DNA from 2 places in the Marinobacter sp. es.048 genome. Region 1 is predicted to be linked to the other one. Evidence: riboswitches for the same ligand, from Rfam matches in the RefSeq annotation. Region 1 holds a riboswitch; the other holds the start of a gene.
What was found. Region 1 has a riboswitch for thiamine pyrophosphate ahead of thiC (phosphomethylpyrimidine synthase ThiC). Riboswitches for the same ligand answer to the same signal wherever they lie in the genome.
Positions count from the first base shown of each region.

Region 2: linked by a shared signal. The riboswitch ahead of thiB (thiamine ABC transporter substrate binding subunit) and the one ahead of thiC (phosphomethylpyrimidine synthase ThiC) in region 1 are both predicted to bind thiamine pyrophosphate.

Region 1 is NZ_FYFA01000002.1:1,387,031-1,395,543, reverse strand. It holds gene waaA (lipid IV(A) 3-deoxy-D-manno-octulosonic acid transferase) at 1-500, shown strand, start outside; gene CFT65_RS17455 (TolC family outer membrane protein) at 549-1,931, opposite strand; TPP riboswitch at 2,115-2,237, shown strand; gene thiC (phosphomethylpyrimidine synthase ThiC) at 2,326-4,203, shown strand; gene CFT65_RS17445 (NUDIX domain-containing protein) at 4,265-4,882, shown strand; gene CFT65_RS17440 (DUF1249 domain-containing protein) at 4,882-5,367, shown strand; gene cpdA (3',5'-cyclic-AMP phosphodiesterase) at 5,570-6,376, shown strand; gene gcvH (glycine cleavage system protein GcvH) at 6,559-6,951, shown strand; gene CFT65_RS17425 (class I SAM-dependent rRNA methyltransferase) at 7,157-8,353, shown strand; gene CFT65_RS17420 (HAD family hydrolase) at 8,362-8,513, opposite strand, start outside.
Region 2 is NZ_FYFA01000002.1:356,591-365,103, reverse strand. It holds gene CFT65_RS12700 (MlaE family ABC transporter permease) at 1-621, opposite strand, end outside; gene CFT65_RS12695 (ATP-binding cassette domain-containing protein) at 675-1,289, opposite strand; gene thiP (thiamine/thiamine pyrophosphate ABC transporter permease) at 1,282-2,949, opposite strand; gene thiB (thiamine ABC transporter substrate binding subunit) at 2,949-3,953, opposite strand; TPP riboswitch at 4,001-4,102, opposite strand; tRNA gene CFT65_RS12680 (tRNA-Gly) at 4,237-4,312, shown strand; tRNA gene CFT65_RS12675 (tRNA-Cys) at 4,373-4,446, shown strand; gene CFT65_RS19060 (hypothetical protein) at 4,602-4,742, opposite strand; gene CFT65_RS12670 (outer membrane protein assembly factor BamE) at 5,426-5,896, shown strand; gene CFT65_RS12665 (hypothetical protein) at 5,966-6,838, shown strand; gene CFT65_RS12660 (S8 family serine peptidase) at 6,848-8,513, shown strand, end outside.

The sequences.
Region 1 (8,513 bases):
AGGTTTTGACAGAGCATCCGGACGCGCTACTTATCCTGGTTCCGAGACACCCCGACCGCTTTGAGCCGGTGGCAGAAAAAGCGGTGAAGGAAGGTCTGACTCTGGCCCGCCGGTCGCGTGGAGAGGACCCGGGCCAGGTGCAGGTGTATCTCGGAGATACCATGGGGGAGCTAATGATGCTCTACGGAGCCAGCGACCAGGCCTTTGTCGGCGGGTCGCTCATAGAGCGCGGCGGCCACAATCCCCTCGAACCCGCCGGATGGGGCATCCCGGTGTTTTCTGGCCCGCACATCTTTAATTTCGAAACCATTTACCAACGCCTGCTCGACGATCGGGGCGTTAAGCTGGTTGCCGATGCAGATGATCTGGCCGCGCATGTGTCGTCCCTCTTTAGTGACGAGCAGGAGCGTGAAGCAATTGGCCAGAGGGCATTAGAGGTTGTTAACAAGAATCGGGGCGCACTCGACAAGGTGGTCGACGGCATTATCGAACGGGTCTGAACCCTCTCTCGGAAAGGTCAGGGCGAGCCCGCAGGCTCGCCCTGACATTCACCGGCTCAGATCGTCCAGTGTTTTTTCCTCGTTTGCCAGCGCCTCGATACCCGGCGCTGCCGCGCTCAACCAATTGTTCAGCTCGATCAGGTCCTGGGGGCTCAGGGTGCCAGCGGCCTGTTTCAGCTGAAGTGAGTTGATCACGTAGTCGTAGCGGGCGTTGGCGTAATCCCTGAGAGCAACGTAGTAGGCCCGCTCGGCGTCCAGCACCTCGACGATGTTCCGTGTTCCCACTTCATAGCCTGCGCGGGTCGCGTCCAGTGCACTACGGCGGGAGACGATGGTCTGCTCCAGTGCCGAGGCAGTTTCAACATTATTGTTGACGGTCAGGAACAGGCTTCTCGTATTTACACGAACATCTCGACGAACCGTATTCAACGACTGCTCTGCCACAGTTACCAGTGAGCGTTGCTGGCGGACGCCTGCCTGTGTGCCACCACCACTGTAGAGCGGCACATTCAGAGTGAGGCCGATGGCCCCGCGTGTCGTGGTGCCATCTTGCTGACTGGTGATGGGCGCGTTGGCGGCGTCAATTCCGCTGAGATCTGTTTTCCCGTAGGACGCATTCAAGTCCACAGTCGGGTAGTGGCCGGCCTTCGCTTCCCGAAGGCCAGCTTCATTGGCGTTGAGCTCATACAGGGCAGACTGAATCGACCAGTTCTGCTCCAGGGCGGTTGCTTCCCAGGCGGACGGATCCATGGGGTCCGGACGGCCCAGGGGGAAGTTCTGACGAAGGTTGTCCAGTTCCTCGGCGTACTCACCGGTCAGCCGGGCCAGTTGTTCCCGGGCCACGTTGAGCTGGTTTTCGGCGGCAATGCGCTGGCTTTTGCTGTCATCGTAACTGGCCCGCGCCTCATAGACCTCGGTAATGGCAATCAGGCCCACATCAAAGCGTTCCTGGGCCTGCTCGTACTGGCGCTGGATGGCAGCTTCGGTTGCCCGGGCAGTGGTGACAGTGTCCCGGGCCCGAAGCACGTTGAAGTAAGCGGTTGCAACGTCCAGGATCAGCTGCTGCTGGGCAAGGTTGTATTCTGCGCGAGCCGATTCAGTCTGAAACTTGCTGGCGTCATAGCGAAACCAGGCGTCGGCCCGGAACAGTGGCTGCGTAAGCTGGACACCGTAGTTCAGTTCCCGGTAGCTGTTGTCCTGGCTGGGGCCATCTACATCAATGTAGTTGCCTTCACCAAAGGCGCCGATCTGGGGCAGCAATGCGCTCTGGCTGACATCGCTGGCTGCCTGTTGGGCTTCAAAGCTTGCCCGGGCTGCGGCAATGCCGGAGTCGTAGGAAAGTGCTTTCTCATAGGTCTCGACCAGATCCATGGAAAGGGCGGATTGGGCCGCCATGAGGCCAATAAGTCCGGAAAGCAATCGCTTCTTCATTCTGTCTCCTGAATACGGTTACGCATCTTTGCCCGGTAGTCGGGGTGCGTGTCGGGCTGGCGGGCACGCAAGCTATCCCCGTTTTCGTGGGCAGACGGGTCTGGTTGGTCATTATGGACAATAATTGCCTGCAGCTCTACACTTGCAAATGGCATCCATTCTGGGTGTCACGCATTACAGATTCGCGTCTTGACGGGGTGCTGGTCTGCTTTCCGAAGAAATGGGAGCAACCGGCTGAGATTGCATCGCAGAACCCGCGACCTGATCCGGATAATACCGGCGTAGGGATTTAAGACTACAGTGCTGAAAGACCAGTGTTCTCCCCAGAGGGAGTCCGTGTCGAAAGCTCCGTCATACGCGACCCGAAATCCAATAATTGTTCCGGGAGCGAATGATGACCAACTTGCCTGATTACCTCAGCGATTCCGCACAGGTGGATTCCGCCGCCATTAAACCTTTGCCAAGTTCCCGTAAAATCTACGTCCAGGGTAGCCGACCCGATCTACGGGTGCCCATGCGGGAAATTACCGTCCGGGACACCCCGACCGAGATGGGCGGAGAAAAAAATCCACCGGTTGTGGTGTACGACACTTCCGGACCTTACACGGATCTGGATGCGACTATCGACCTGCGCAAAGGTCTCAAGCCTTTGAGAGCGGAGTGGATTGCAGAGCGCGACGATGTCGAACAGCTGCAAGGTTACTCCTCCGAATTCACCCGCCGCCGAATGAAAGATCCGCAACTGGACCCGCTCCGTTTTATGGACGAGCGCAAGCCACTGCGCGCCAAGCCGGGTAAGAACGTCAGTCAGATGCATTACGCCCGCCGGGGAATCATCACTCCGGAGATGGAATTCATCGCCATTCGCGAAAACATGAAGCTGCAGGAAGCCCGCGAGAACGGCCTGCTGGATGATCAGCACCCGGGCCAGTCATTCGGTGCCAACCTGCCGCCGGAGATCACGCCCGAGTTTGTGCGTGAAGAAGTGGCCCGTGGCCGCGCCATCATCCCCGCCAATATCAACCACCCGGAAACCGAACCGATGATCATCGGTCGCAACTTCCTTGTGAAGATCAACGGCAACATCGGCAACTCCGCCGTCAGTTCCTCCATCGAGGAAGAAGTGGAAAAGCTCACCTGGGGCATCCGCTGGGGCTCGGATACCGTCATGGACCTGTCAACCGGCAAGAACATTCACGAAACCCGGGAGTGGATCATCCGCAACTCGCCGGTCCCTATCGGCACCGTGCCGATTTACCAGGCCCTGGAAAAAGTCGGCGGCGTGGCCGAAGACCTGACCTGGGAAATCTTCCGGGATACGCTGATCGAGCAGGCCGAACAGGGAGTGGATTACTTTACGATCCACGCCGGCGTGCGCCTGCACCATGTGCCCATGACTGCAAAGCGCACCACAGGCATCGTCTCCCGGGGTGGTTCCATCATGGCCAAGTGGTGCCTGGCTCATCACAAGGAAAGCTTCCTGTACGAGCACTTTGAAGACATCTGCGAAATCATGAAGACCTATGACGTGTCCTTCAGTCTCGGCGATGGCCTGCGCCCCGGTTCCATCGCCGATGCCAATGACGCGGCCCAGTTCGGCGAGCTGGAAACCCTGGGCGAACTGACCAAGATCGCATGGAAACACGACGTGCAGTGCATGATCGAGGGCCCGGGCCACGTTCCCATGCATCTGGTGAAGGAGAATATGGACAAGCAGCTTGAATGCTGCGATGAAGCCCCGTTCTACACTCTCGGCCCGCTGATCACCGACATCGCTCCGGGTTACGATCACATCACCTCCGGTATCGGTGCCGCCATGATCGGTTGGTTCGGCTGCGCAATGCTCTGCTATGTCACACCCAAGGAGCATCTGGGCCTGCCTAATAAGGACGACGTGAAAACCGGCATCATTACCTACAAGATCGCCGCCCACGCCGCCGACCTGGCCAAGGGGCACCCAGGCGCCCAGATTCGCGACAACGCCCTGTCCAAGGCCCGTTTCGAATTCCGCTGGGAAGACCAGTTCAACCTGGGGCTGGACCCGGACACGGCCCGCGCCTATCACGACGAAACCCTGCCCAAGGAGTCCGCCAAAGTGGCGCATTTCTGTTCCATGTGCGGTCCGAAATTCTGCTCCATGCAGATTTCCCAGGAGGTCAGGGATTATGCGAAGGAGCACGGCCTGGACGAGGTATCCGCGGTGGATGCCGGTATGCAGGAGAAATCCCGCCAGTTCGTGGAGTCCGGGAGTAAGCTTTACGACAAGGTTTGAACTTGAAGTAATGCCCAACTAAAGGCTATCGTTCGAAGTCGATTCAACGACCGGACAAAAAATGGCCAAACCGTTCCAGTTCAAAGCCAACGACGTCAACGTCGAAAAACGTGAAACCGTCTTCCAGGGCTTCTTCCGCATGGATAAGCTCTGGTTGACCCACCCGCGTTTTGATGGCCGGGACATGCCGGTATTTACCCGCGAACTCTTTATTCGTGGCGACGCTACCTGTGTACTTCCCTACGATCCGGAACGGGACGAAGTGGTTCTGCTGGAGCAATTTCGCCTGGGTGCACTGGGCCGCGACCAGTCGCCGTGGCTGCTGGAGCTGGTAGCCGGCATGAACGAAGATGGCGAGAGTCCGGAAGAGGTCGCCCAGAGGGAGGGCCAGGAAGAGGCCGGGCTTACCTTTGAGCCGTTGGAAAAAATCTGCGATTACCTGGTTTCCCCCGGTGGCAGTACTGAAATGATTCATCTCTACTGTGGCCGCGTGAGCACCGAAGATGCGGGCGGGCTATATGGTATGGAACATGAACACGAAGATATCCGCGCCCATGTGGTGTCATCGGATGATGCCATAGCGATGATCCACGATGGCCGTATAAACAACGCTGCCGCCATTATTGCTCTCCAGTGGCTCGAGCTGAATCGGGCCCGTTTGAGGAAAGGGTGGCAATGATGGGTGAATGGACCATGAAGCCCAAGCGGTACGTTCCGGATCTGAGGCAACTGGGCGCCTTGTGTGATGGAAACTATCAGCGGTTACAGAAACTGCGGCAGCTGGAGGTGGACGGCAAGCCCGTCTGCGAATTCGAGCTGCATCGGGAGAACCATTACCTGGGACGAGTCCGGATTCAGGTGCTCCAGACAGCAAAGTTCACCGAAACCCTGTTGCTTGAGCAGGTTCATAATTCCGGGCGTTGGTTAAACAACCCTCGAATGACCGTGCGGGTCTACCACGACGCCAATATGGCCGAAGTGATCAGCTGCTACCGTGATCGCCAGATTGCTCCGGTCAATGATTATCCCAATCGCTTCATGCATCACCCGGACGAAAAGGTTCAGGTCAACGGCTTTCTTGCCGATTGGCTGGATTACTGTCTGCGGTTTGGTCACCTACCTATGGAACATGCAGCTTGGTCTGCCGGTGAAGGCGTCGACTGAGGCAGCCTGTTACAGGTCCATCCTGTACTAAAGTGGTGTGGCTATGGCTCACCGATGTGCCATAGTTGTCAAAAATTGCAATATTTCACCAAAGCCTGGCAAGAATGTGACTCCGGTTCGATTCGAAAGTGATAAATACGCGAACCGGCGTCGTACACTTATGCTCAGACCATGTATTGCCAGTGAGTAGATCCAGAAAGCCATGACCAGAAAGGAACAAGCCCGGCCACTGCGGGTACTGCAGCTGACTGATCCGCACTTGATGGCGCGTGCCGACGGAGATCTGTTGGGCGTCAAAACCCGGGAAAGCCTGCAAGCGGTTATTGCCGAAGTGCTGAAAGTGCACGGCCAGCCGGACCTCATCCTGGCCACCGGGGATCTAGCCCAGGACGGCTCGGTAGAGGCCTACCGCGTGTTTGGCGAGAGCCTGAAGGCGTTTTCCTGTCCTTCCGTCTGGATTGCCGGCAACCATGATCATGGTGATAACCTGATGAAAGTTGCCGGGGAGTATGATGCCTGCGACCGTCATGTGATTCAGGGTGGCTGGCAATTCATCATGCTGGACTCTTCCGTGCCCGGTATGGTCTTCGGGGCTCTGGCCGATTCAGAGCTGGACTTCCTGGCTCAAACCCTGGAACAGAACCCGGATCTGCCCGCAGTCGTTGCCTTGCATCATCACCCGGTAGATATCGGTTCCGACTGGATGGAAAAAATCGGACTTACCAACCGGGATGCCTTCTGGCAGGTGGTCGATCGATTCCCCCAAGTCAGGATCGTATTGTGGGGGCATATTCACCAGGAGCATGAACGTGAACGTAACGGCGTGCACCTGATGGCGACGCCGTCCACCTGTATCCAGTTCACCTCCGGTTCCAGCCAGTTCTCGGTTGAGGATTTGCCGCCGGGCTACCGTTGGTTCGAATTCCACGACTCCGGGGACTTCACCACGAAAGTCCGCCGGGCGAAAGATTTCCGGTTTGAGCTGGACCAGAACAGCACGGGTTACTGAGCGCCTTGCTCCAGTTACTTTGTCTCAGCCACTGTGCTTTTGAACGCTGCAAATTGTTAATCTCAATGAGAGTGCCCCCCGTCGGGTCAACCCACTCTGCTGCTTAAAGCTGGCAAGTGAGGTTCGCTGGAGTTAACGTCTTCAGTTAAACTGCGCAAAAAATTCGTTCAGGAAACCAGACTATGAGTGAGATACCCGCAGACCTTAAATACATTGAGACCCACCAATGGGTTCGCCTGGCAGATGACGGTACAGCGACGGTCGGCATTACCGATTTTGCCCAGGAGCAACTGGGTGATGTGGTTTATATCGGGGTTCCGGATGTGGGCGCGACGGTTAATGGTGGCGAGGAAGCTGGTGTGGCGGAGTCGGTCAAGTCGGCCTCGGATGTCTTCAGTCCGGTGACGGGTGAGGTTATCGCGGTGAACGAGAGCCTCGAGGATGAGCCTGAGAAGGTCAATGAGGATCCTTATGGTGATGGCTGGCTATATAAGGTCAGACTTGAGGATGCCGGTGAGCTGGATGGCCTGATGGATGCTGTGGCCTATTCGGAGCATGTGGCGGCCGAGGGGTAGCAATTCTCCTGAGGTGCTTGAGCAGGCGGGCAGGGCTTTCGAAAACACGCTCCTTACAGCCCATCCCTTGGGCGCTTGGGCTCCGCCATCCATGGCTCCGCACGGTTTTCGAAAGCCCTGCCCGCCTGCTCCAGTAGCTTGGGTGTTGTCCTCAACCGTTCATGTATAATCCGCTCCCCGAAATTTCCTCTTCCTGGTGGTCCTTATGAACTTCCCTGTCCTCTATCTTCGCAAAGGCGCAGAGCGCCGTTTCCGTGCTGGCCATCTTTGGGTTTACAGTAACGAGGTGGATACTCGTCGCAGTCCGTTGACGGAGTTTGAGGCCGGGGTTCAGGCGGAGCTTAGGGCTTCGAATGACAAGCCGTTGGGTACATTGTTCGTAAATCCTCATGCATTGATCTGTGGGCGGTTGATCAGCCGCGATCCAGGCCATGGGATGACGCCCCAGCGGTTGACCCAGCGGATGGAGGCGGCGCTTGCGTTGCGGGATCGGCTTTTTGACAAGCCGTTTTACCGGTGGGTGTTCGGCGACAGTGACGGGCTTTCGGGCCTGGTGATCGACCGGTTTGATTCCACGGTGGTGGTGCAGATTTCCACGGCCGGTATGGAGGCAATGAAGGAAGCGGTTGTCCGGGCGGTTCAGCGGCTGGTGCATCCGGAAGCGATCATCCTCAAGAACGATGGCAAGATGCGCAAGGTGGAGGGGCTGGATACCTACGTGGAGCAGGCCCATGGCGCCGAAATCAGTCTCTTGGAGGTTGAGGAGAACGGTGTCCGGTTCGAGGTGCCGTTGGAAGGTGGCCAGAAAACGGGCTGGTTCTATGATCACCGGATGAATCGTGCCCGCTTGCAGGCCTATGCTCCGGGTAAGCGGGTGCTGGATGTGTTCAGCTATGTCGGTGGCTGGGGCATTCAGGCGGCGTGCGCCGGGGCGACTCAAGTGACCTGTGTCGACAGTTCGGCCGGTGCCATTGACTCCGTCCACCACAACGCCAGACTCAATGGCCTCGACAATGTGGAAACCATTGAGGGCGACGCCTTTGAAGCCCTGAAGGCGCTGGCGGATGAGAAGGAGAAGTTTGATGTCGTGGTTCTGGATCCGCCGGCACTGATTCCCCGGCGCAGGGATCAGAAAGCGGGGGAAGAGGCCTATGCCCGGCTGAATCAGCTCGGTCTGCGGTTACTGGAGCGCGATGGCATTCTGGTGTCGGCGTCCTGTTCCATGCACCTCTCGCAGGACAAGCTGGTGGACATTATTCGGGGTAGCGGCCGGAAGATCGACCGCTTTGTCCAGTTGCTGGAGCAGGGGCATCAGGCCCCGGATCATCCGGTGATTCCGGGTATTCCCGAGACCGATTACATCAAATCCTGCTTTGTCCGATCACTGACAGGGTTCTTTTAACCCTATCATTAACCCCGCAGTGACATCACTTTCCAGCCGTTGTCCCGGGCAAATTGCTCCAGGGTCGGGTCCGGGTCAACGGCTATCGGGTTGTCCACTTTTTTCAGCAGCGGCAGGTCGTTGTGGGAGTCGCTGTAGAACCAGGCCCCTTCAAGCGTCC
Region 2 (8,513 bases), 1.0 Mb from region 1:
AAAATCATCCAGAACCGTTGCCCCCAGAAACGCCACCACAGCGCCCACCAGGAATGTGAGCAATGCCACGATGGGCAGGGCATTCAGGCCCGTATCATGAACGGCCGCGACGAAGGGGGTCATGCGCCAGCGCCAGGGCCTCGGAAGGTTCCAGGCCAGGGTGCCGAGTGTCTGGCCGATAAATCCCGTTAACACCCACAGCAGAAGAGCAATTGATTCCACTTTCTGGCCGGTGTTGCCAAGAGATCGGCGTATTAACGAACCCTTGGGTCTCTCGGGTTTTGCCACGCGTGTCAGAGAATCGGCAACCGCCATAAGCAGGGCAGCCTTTTCCCTGGAGAGGCTGTCATCACTGGCCACATGGTGTTTCAGGGTATCGGGCCCCAGGAAGGAGCCGATCAGCGATGCGCCTGCTGTATCAATCTTCTGCAGACCTGTTAGGTCCAGGTTTTCGGGTGCACGAGCATCGTCAGTGAGTGCGGCCAATTGGTGCTTCAGGGAATAAAAGCACGCAAGTGTCCAATCACCCTGAATGGTCAGGCGGCCCGAATGGAATCGGACCCTGCCGGTTGGCGAACCGGCCTGCTCAGATGCCTGGGACTGGGAAGGGGGTGATGCCATCTGCAGATGCGTCCGGGACTCGGGAAGTTATTGAATATCAAGCTAACGACAGCTTAGAGATTCAGCTGCTTATCCGCCAGTATCTTTCTGTCTTCCGCGTCATGGCTGGCAAGTATCAGCACTTTGCCTTTCGCCTTGTGGTTCTTCAGTAACTCACGCAGTTGATTTCGTGCCTCGGCGTCCAGCCCGGTGAGAGGTTCATCGAGCAGAAGGATGGGTTGATCTCGAAGAAGCGCGCGCAGCAAGGCGACTCGCTGGCGCTGACCGCCGGAGAGATCGCCCGGCATCCGCCGTTCGAAGCCCGCCAGGCCAACGTTGGCAAGCCCTCGGGAGATTGCCCTTTTTTGATCCGTGCTGAGTTTTAATCCGGGGTGGATGCCCAGGCCGATATTGGTCTGAACATCCAGATGCTCGAACAGATTATGTTCCTGAAACAGACTGGTGATGGGGCGATCCCATGGGGGGCGATCTTCCAGACACTCACCGTTCCAGTGAACAGAGCCGGATTCAGGCGTCAGAAACCCTGCCAGAAGGTTCAGAAGCGTGGATTTTCCCGAACCGCTCGGACCTTGAATGGCAATGCATTCGCATGGGTTAACCTGGAACGTAAAGTTCCAGGAGGCATCCGTGCCGGGATAGCGGAAGGTCAGATCCTTTACCTCAAGCATGACGGGCCTCCGCGAGGGTCTCGATGGTACTTTTCGAATGTTTACGGTGTCCGCGCTCGTGGCTGGCAAGATTGAAGGCGGCAAACACCAGTAACAACATCGCAATGAGCCATAGGGCAGTGCCGGCCGCCAATTCCATACGGTAACTGCCAAGTTGCTGGTATAGCAGTACCGGGAGGGTAGGCTGGCCCGGCGTTCCGAATAAGGCGATGACGCCGAAATCCCCGAGAGAGAGTGCGGTTCCGTAGGCCATTGCCAGGGCCATCGGGCGCTTCAGCCGCGGCCAGTGCAGCCAGCGCCAGCGATACCAGCCAAGCAATCCCAACTGGTCTGCCTGGCGCACGGTGTTCTCATCCAGTGCGGTCAGAGGACCTTTCAGTAACTGCGTTACAAAGGGCAGGGCCATCAGCCCGTTTATCAGCGCCACCAGTGCCAACCCCTCGGAGGGTTGCCCAAGGGCCGGGCGAAGCAGCAGAAACAGCCCCGTCCCCAGAACAATGGGTGGCACCATCAGGGGCAACGCTGACGCTATGGAGGAAATTTTTGAAAATGTTTTGCCTCGGCTGGCAAGCGTCAGAATCAAGAGGCCGGACATCACAGAAAAGACACCGGCAGGCAGGGCAATGGCAAAACTGCGCAGCGTCGCATTCGCCAGATCGAGTAGCGGATTGCCAGCTTCGAGGGCGACAGTGGCCAACCCAGGCAGGCCACGAAGCAGGATTGCGGCCAGTGGTAGCATTAAAAACAGGGAAAAAGTGAACAGTAAAACTCTGTCCCTGAACCGGGTCGCACCCCGGCAATCGGGACGGCGGATCATTTCCGCGAACCTTCGATTTGGTGCGAAATCATGCGTCACGCCTCGTCGCACGACAAGTAACCAAAGTGCCCCACAGATTGACAATTGCACCATGGCGAGCTGGGCGGCACGGCCAAAATCGAACTCGAAACGGAGGGATTGGTATATGGCCACTTCAAGTGTGGTGGATGCCGGCCCACCTCCGAGCGTCATAACAATGGCGAAGCTGGTAAAACACAGGGTAAATACAAGGGCACAGAGTGCTGGTAACACGCTTCGTACCGCGGGCCAATCCAGCGTTCGCCATAGCCACCAGCCTCTGAGACCCAGTTGGCTGGCCACGCGCCGCTGAGTCGACGGCACTGATTCCAGTGCCTGAAGCAGAATGCGGCCGGCCAGTGGCGCATTAAAAAAGACGTGTGCCAGTAAGATCCCTTTCAGCCCGTAAAGATTCCAGCTAGCGGACGTCCAGTCGCCCACCAGAGTGGTCAGCCAGCCCTGGCGGCCATAAATACCAATCAGGCCCGATACTGCCACGATGGTTGGCAAAACCAGGCTCAGTTCCATGATACGCAACAGCAGGCTACGGCCCGGAAACCGAGGTTGCCGGACCAGAGCCAGCGCGATTGCCAGCCCCAGGCTCAGGCTTATGACGGTCGAGAGCGTGGCCTGCCAGACAGTGAATCGAATAACGTTGGCCAGGTATCGATTCTCCCAGAGCTCGGACACCGCAGGCAAGGGAGCCCGCCACACCAGCGCCGCCAGACCGGCCAGGGTCAGTGCCAGCAGAACAAGCGCGATAATCAGGCCTGGCACGACCTGCCAGGCAGGGCGACTGAGTGGCGCCGATAAGGATCGTTGCATCACGGAATCATGGCGTTGAGCCATTCATCGAGCCAGGCTTTGCGTTGCTCGGCCACCTCGGCCGGATCAATAAACAGGGTTGCCTCTGGCTGAATCAATCGATCAAACACCGCAGGTAACTCATCGCCGAGATCAATGGCCGGGTACATCACATTCTTGAGCGGAATATGACGCTGAAAGTCCGGTGTCAGGATAAATTGAAGGAACTCCCGCGCGAGCGCTTTCTGATCAGAGGGTTCCACCAGCGCAGCCACTTCCACCTGCAGATAATGACCTTCCTTGAATTGTGCCGCCTGATACCGGTCGGTCTTATCGATGGCCATGTGATAGGCGGGCGAAGTTGAGTAGGAGAGGATCATGGGTGCCTCCCCGTTCATAAACAGCGAAAAGTAGCCGTCACTCCAGCTCTTGGTGGTCGTCAGGATGTTGTCGCTCAGCGCCTGCCATTTCTCGCCGGCCTGGTCGCCGTAGACCGCTTTCATCCAGAGCAACAGGCCGAGACCCGGGGTGCTTGTGCGCGGGTCCTGGATAATGATCTGGACGTCGTCCGGCGAATTGACCAGTTCTTCCAGGCTTTCCGGCGGGTTGGGCAGCTGTTCGGTATCGTAGACGAAGGCAAAGTAGCCCCAGTCATATGGAACGAAAAGCGAGTCGTCCCAGTCCACCGGCAGATCGAGCGCATCAAGCCCGATTTTATGGGGGGTAAGCAAACCGGTCTGGCGAGCGGTCTCCATGGTGCCCGTATCCAGCCCAAGAACAACGTCCGCCCCGGTAGAACTGCCTTCCAGACGGAGCCTCTGAAGTATGTCACCTCCGCTTTCCAGCACTACATAGTCGAGAGTGCAGTCACACTGTTGCTCGAAGGCCGCCTTAACGCCCGGACCAGGCCCCCATTCGGCCGCGAAGGATGGGTGCGTGTAGACGGTCAGAGTCTCGTTGCCCTGTGCATGCGCGAGGAGGGGCAGGGCAACGCCCGCCAGCAGGAAGAGGATAAGCTTTGGCATGGTTCGAGTCCTTATGTCGGTCAGGGAACCATGCCGCGGCGTCACCGGTACGGTGAGCACTCAATCCCTTCGCCGGTACGAGCCGGATCAGGTTCCGCGGGTATGGTCTCAGCCCCTGATGAATAAACCGGGCACCCCGTTGAGTTATGTGCATTATACCGACCCGAACATTATTTAACCAACAAATCCCTATAAAACATAAACTTGAAAAAAAGTATTGACGGCAGAAGCGTAATCCGTAGAATACCCAGCCGTTGACGAGGCAATGCCCCGGAAACAAAGAGCGGGAATAGCTCAGTTGGTAGAGCACAACCTTGCCAAGGTTGGGGTCGCGAGTTCGAATCTCGTTTCCCGCTCCAATATCAAGTCTCTCAATGCCCACCTGAGAGCACAAAGATCTGATCCCTTCGATCTTTTCCGGCGCGGTGGCAGAGTGGTTATGCAGCGGACTGCAACTCCGTGTACGCCGGTTCGATTCCGACCCGCGCCTCCAATTTTCCCCAGTAATTCCAACGGTTTGCAGCACACCAAAATAGTTGCATTCTGCACCGAGAAAATTCTGAGAAAACTTTTCGAGGCCTGAAACGGCCCTTCCTGGGCACCAAAAACCTCGATCCTATCCCTTCCGATACTCATATTTTGAGAACCTTACGACTCGGCTTTGCACTGGTTGATGCACGTCAGCGTGGATCGAGCCCGCTTCGGTGGCACCACCAGACGGTAGTGTTTGCGAATTGCCTCGCTCTCGTGCATATCTTTCTTGCTCCAACCCCGGGAGCAATAACTCATCAGTTAAGCCCTTCATCCTCAGGTCTCACAACAGATTGTTACCCTTGTATCTGGCCGATTAATAGGCCCTTGCCACATACTATGCATGCATAGATGTCTTACTAGCTTGGCCATTCTACGGCGTAATTCCAGACTCAAGCGTGTCCGGTAAATCGGCTAGCAGCGCCTGGACTCATTACTTTGCCGGGTTCCATGACCTGCTGCATCGGTTTCGGCCTCTGTGCCATGTCACGTAGGTCTGGTTGCCGAACTATGGTTGTTGCCTCTGTTGTCAGTACAGGTATTGAGCGAGCCCTTGTCCGTATACGTGGTATTTGCGGTTGTATTCACGAGTGGAAGAATTCGACCTGCAGCGCCGATAATCGCCTTCATTCCAGTACTCCCTTTTCCGTCGTCGAGCTTCCGATAGTTGTAGATTGTAGAAGGTATCCGGGCCATTTTGTTCAAGAGTGATCTGTGCGTTTTGGCCTGCAATTCAAAAGAACGGTTCTCTGTGCGAGCAACATCAGTCAAAGAGGGGGTTATGATCATGATATGTGTAAAAGGTTGTTAAACGGAGTTTTTTTGGTCCATTTGACTAAACACTGTACAGCTTCTTAGGGAGGGAAGTGATAGGTTCCTATTCTTAGCCCGGCTCCTCTTTGCTGGGTTTTTTTCATGGAACCAAATAAAAGGATCTCAAAGTGAATGAGAAACACGTAAAGCTTTTTTGCGCGGTCGTTTTGGCTTCTATTGCGCTCTCTGGTTGTGCAACCTCTGGTGGAAACCAGAGCGCATTTTCGAATGCCGCAGAAGGTGTAAAGGAGGGGGTTGGGGCCGTTGCGGAAGGTGTTGGCAATGCCGTAGGTGGGTTGTTCCAGCCGTATACGAACGGAGTGAAAGTGTCCGATCAAGATCTGGATCGCCTGCAGTCTGGCATGACTTCGGCTGAAGTTGAGCAAATTCTGGGATTCCCGCCCGAAATCAATGAGAGCAATGGCCAAGAAATTTGGTCCTACCCGTATACAGAAATCCGTCATTTTGGTGGAAATACGAACGAAACAACCATTGTCCGCTTCGATACCAACGGGGAATTAGTCAAGGCATACAAAACCAATTCTCGAAATAGCCCCACTGGGAACCCCCTCGTAGATGCCTCCAATGGCGTTAATTAAAAAGTTGCTGAACAAAAAAGTTACCAAAAAGCATTAGCAGATGAAGAGTTCGCAAAATAAGGAAATTGAATGAGATCTAGCAAAGCGTTTGCATCATGCATAGCAGTAGCGCTTTTCGCCACAGGTTGTGGCGGTGGCGGTGGCAGTGGCAGTGGCAGTGACAAACCGCAGACTGTCCGTATTAACGAAAAAGTTGAATTTTCTATCGCGGAGGACACAACTGACAGTGTCCCTGCTCGCAACACCATCGATAGAATCGAGCCGGTTCAGCCCAGTGAAAGCTTTACTCTATCTTTCACTGGTTCCGATATCTCTATCGTTGCTTCCGAATTAGAGCAGCCGGTTCTGGGCACTTACGACGTGTATATGTCAAAGGGTAATGACACTCTGATCCAACGCTATGAAATCATGGGCATCAATACGTCTGCACAGGCAGTCGAGTCCCGGGCTTTTAATATCCAGCAAAATGCTGACGAGATTCTCGCCCTGTCGGAAGACAGAAAGGTCTACGAATACCTGATCGACCTTGGGTATCTGCGTGAAGATCTGACCCCGGCCCAGCGGGACGAATTAATTGATGATTTCGATGCAACGGGTCAGCCCACATACGCATCGGCTCGATCGAGTTTCAAGCAGCTTTCCCAGGCTTATGATGACTACCAGGCTGGCATCATTGGCGAGAGCGCTCTTCAAAGCTATCTCAACACCGCGCTTTCTGAGGTGGCTAGTCACGACGACTACGGTTACGGGATGATTCGTAAATTGGACGCTACATCGAGTGCTGTGATGTCGACTCTGCCCAATTCCGGTCTTGAATATGTTGAGTCCCAGGCTCGTTTCAGCCGTTACTTCGCAGACTCAATGCTGAAAACTGATCCAGAAACAGGGCAAGTGTACTACGTTGCCGGATTCGAAATTCTGACCCCCCTGACCGGTCTTTAAGGAGCGGCTATGTCGATCAAGAATGTACTCGCAGCAGCGTTTTTCGTCAGCGCTCACTGTCTGGCCCTTGCTGATGAGCCAACTCCCATGAAATCTGTTCCGGAATCTTCGGACAGCGAAAAAGCCATCATTGTCTACAAGGTTATTGGTAGCGAGGAAGGCTCAACTCAAGGTGATACTTTGGAATATCGTTGGAAGCGTCTTGTCGTATCCGGAGATGAGGTTGAGGAAACCATAGAGCGACTGGAGAACGATGCCACCATTGGTGACATTGAGATCGCCCGAAAAATAGAGAACATCAAGCCGGTCAAAGAAATTCCGGTACCATCTACTGTACGCGGAAGCGCGGTTGGCGATCAGGTTTACAATGACCCGAGGCTTATTGACCAAAGAATCTGGGATGATTCTTCTGAGACCACACCCGGTCGCCTGAACATTAACCGGGCTCAGGCCATCTACGATCGATCAGAGCGTATGCGTATCGGCTTCGTTGATAGTGGCTTTGCAGAAACCGGCGACATTACCTACTCATCTGGCGCCAATGTCGTTACTGGGGAGCGTGGTCCTGAGTTTCGTGAGAATGTCCTGGACCCCACCTGCGAGTACCGTCACGGCACCCATGGTGCGCATATAACTGCGGCAACAACTAATAATGGCAAAGGCATGGCCGGTATCGTCGATGCTGACATTATCGCAGCACGTGCACTTTGGTGCACTGGCAGTGGCTTTACCACCGACGTTGCCGATGCCATTTTGTGGTTGGCTGGCGAGCCCGTTGAGGGGGTAGCAACGCTAAGTGAGCCTGTGGATGTAATCAATCTGTCTCTTGGTGCGATAACCACGTGTCCACGCTACTTGCAGGACGCACTCAACATCGCTCGATCCAAACGCATCCTAGTTGTCGGTGCAGCAGGTAACGAAAATATGGATGCTTCCAACACCTACCCCACTAACTGCGAGGGTGTCGTGTCTGTCGGTGCCAACATGCTGGATGGGCAGAAGTCAGGCTTCTCCAACTTTGGGGAGCTTGTTGACATCTATGCGACCGGTAGCTCCGTCTTCACTACGAACGATGTTGAGGACTATAGATATGTGTATGGGACTTCCTTTTCAGCGCCGATCGTGTCTGGGCACGCTGCGTTGATCAAAGCTGCTGAACCCGAAGCCGATGAGCGTCGAATCATCCGCCTCCTTACCGGCACGAAGAACGACGGCTTGACCGGTGAATCCACCCAGGTACTCGACAAGGGCATTATTGATAGCCTGGAGCTGGCGAAGGCCGTCTCTGGTGAGACTTATGTTGCCAGGCCACTGAGCCATGCCTTGCTCAACGAAGATCGGCCGAATACCCAAGCATACACTCAGCCTGCGGCTGGCCTGCACGTATGCAACCTCTATGAGGTCGACACGACAAAGCTGGACATTGATCGCTCTAACAAGATTTTTGAGAACGAAGAGGATCAGATTCCTGTTGAAGACAAGTTCTTCAAGGTGTTTGAGGTGTCAGACAGTGCTCGCTTTGAAGTTGCCAATGGTGTTGAGGTGGCCAGTAGCCAGGGCTCTCGTGTTCTTCTGAAGAACATCGATCCAAGTGTTAGCGACTACGGGCTCGCTGTCTGCAACACGGACAATAGCCATTGTGGATCGCCCATTCCAGTGAACCTGAACGCAGAAA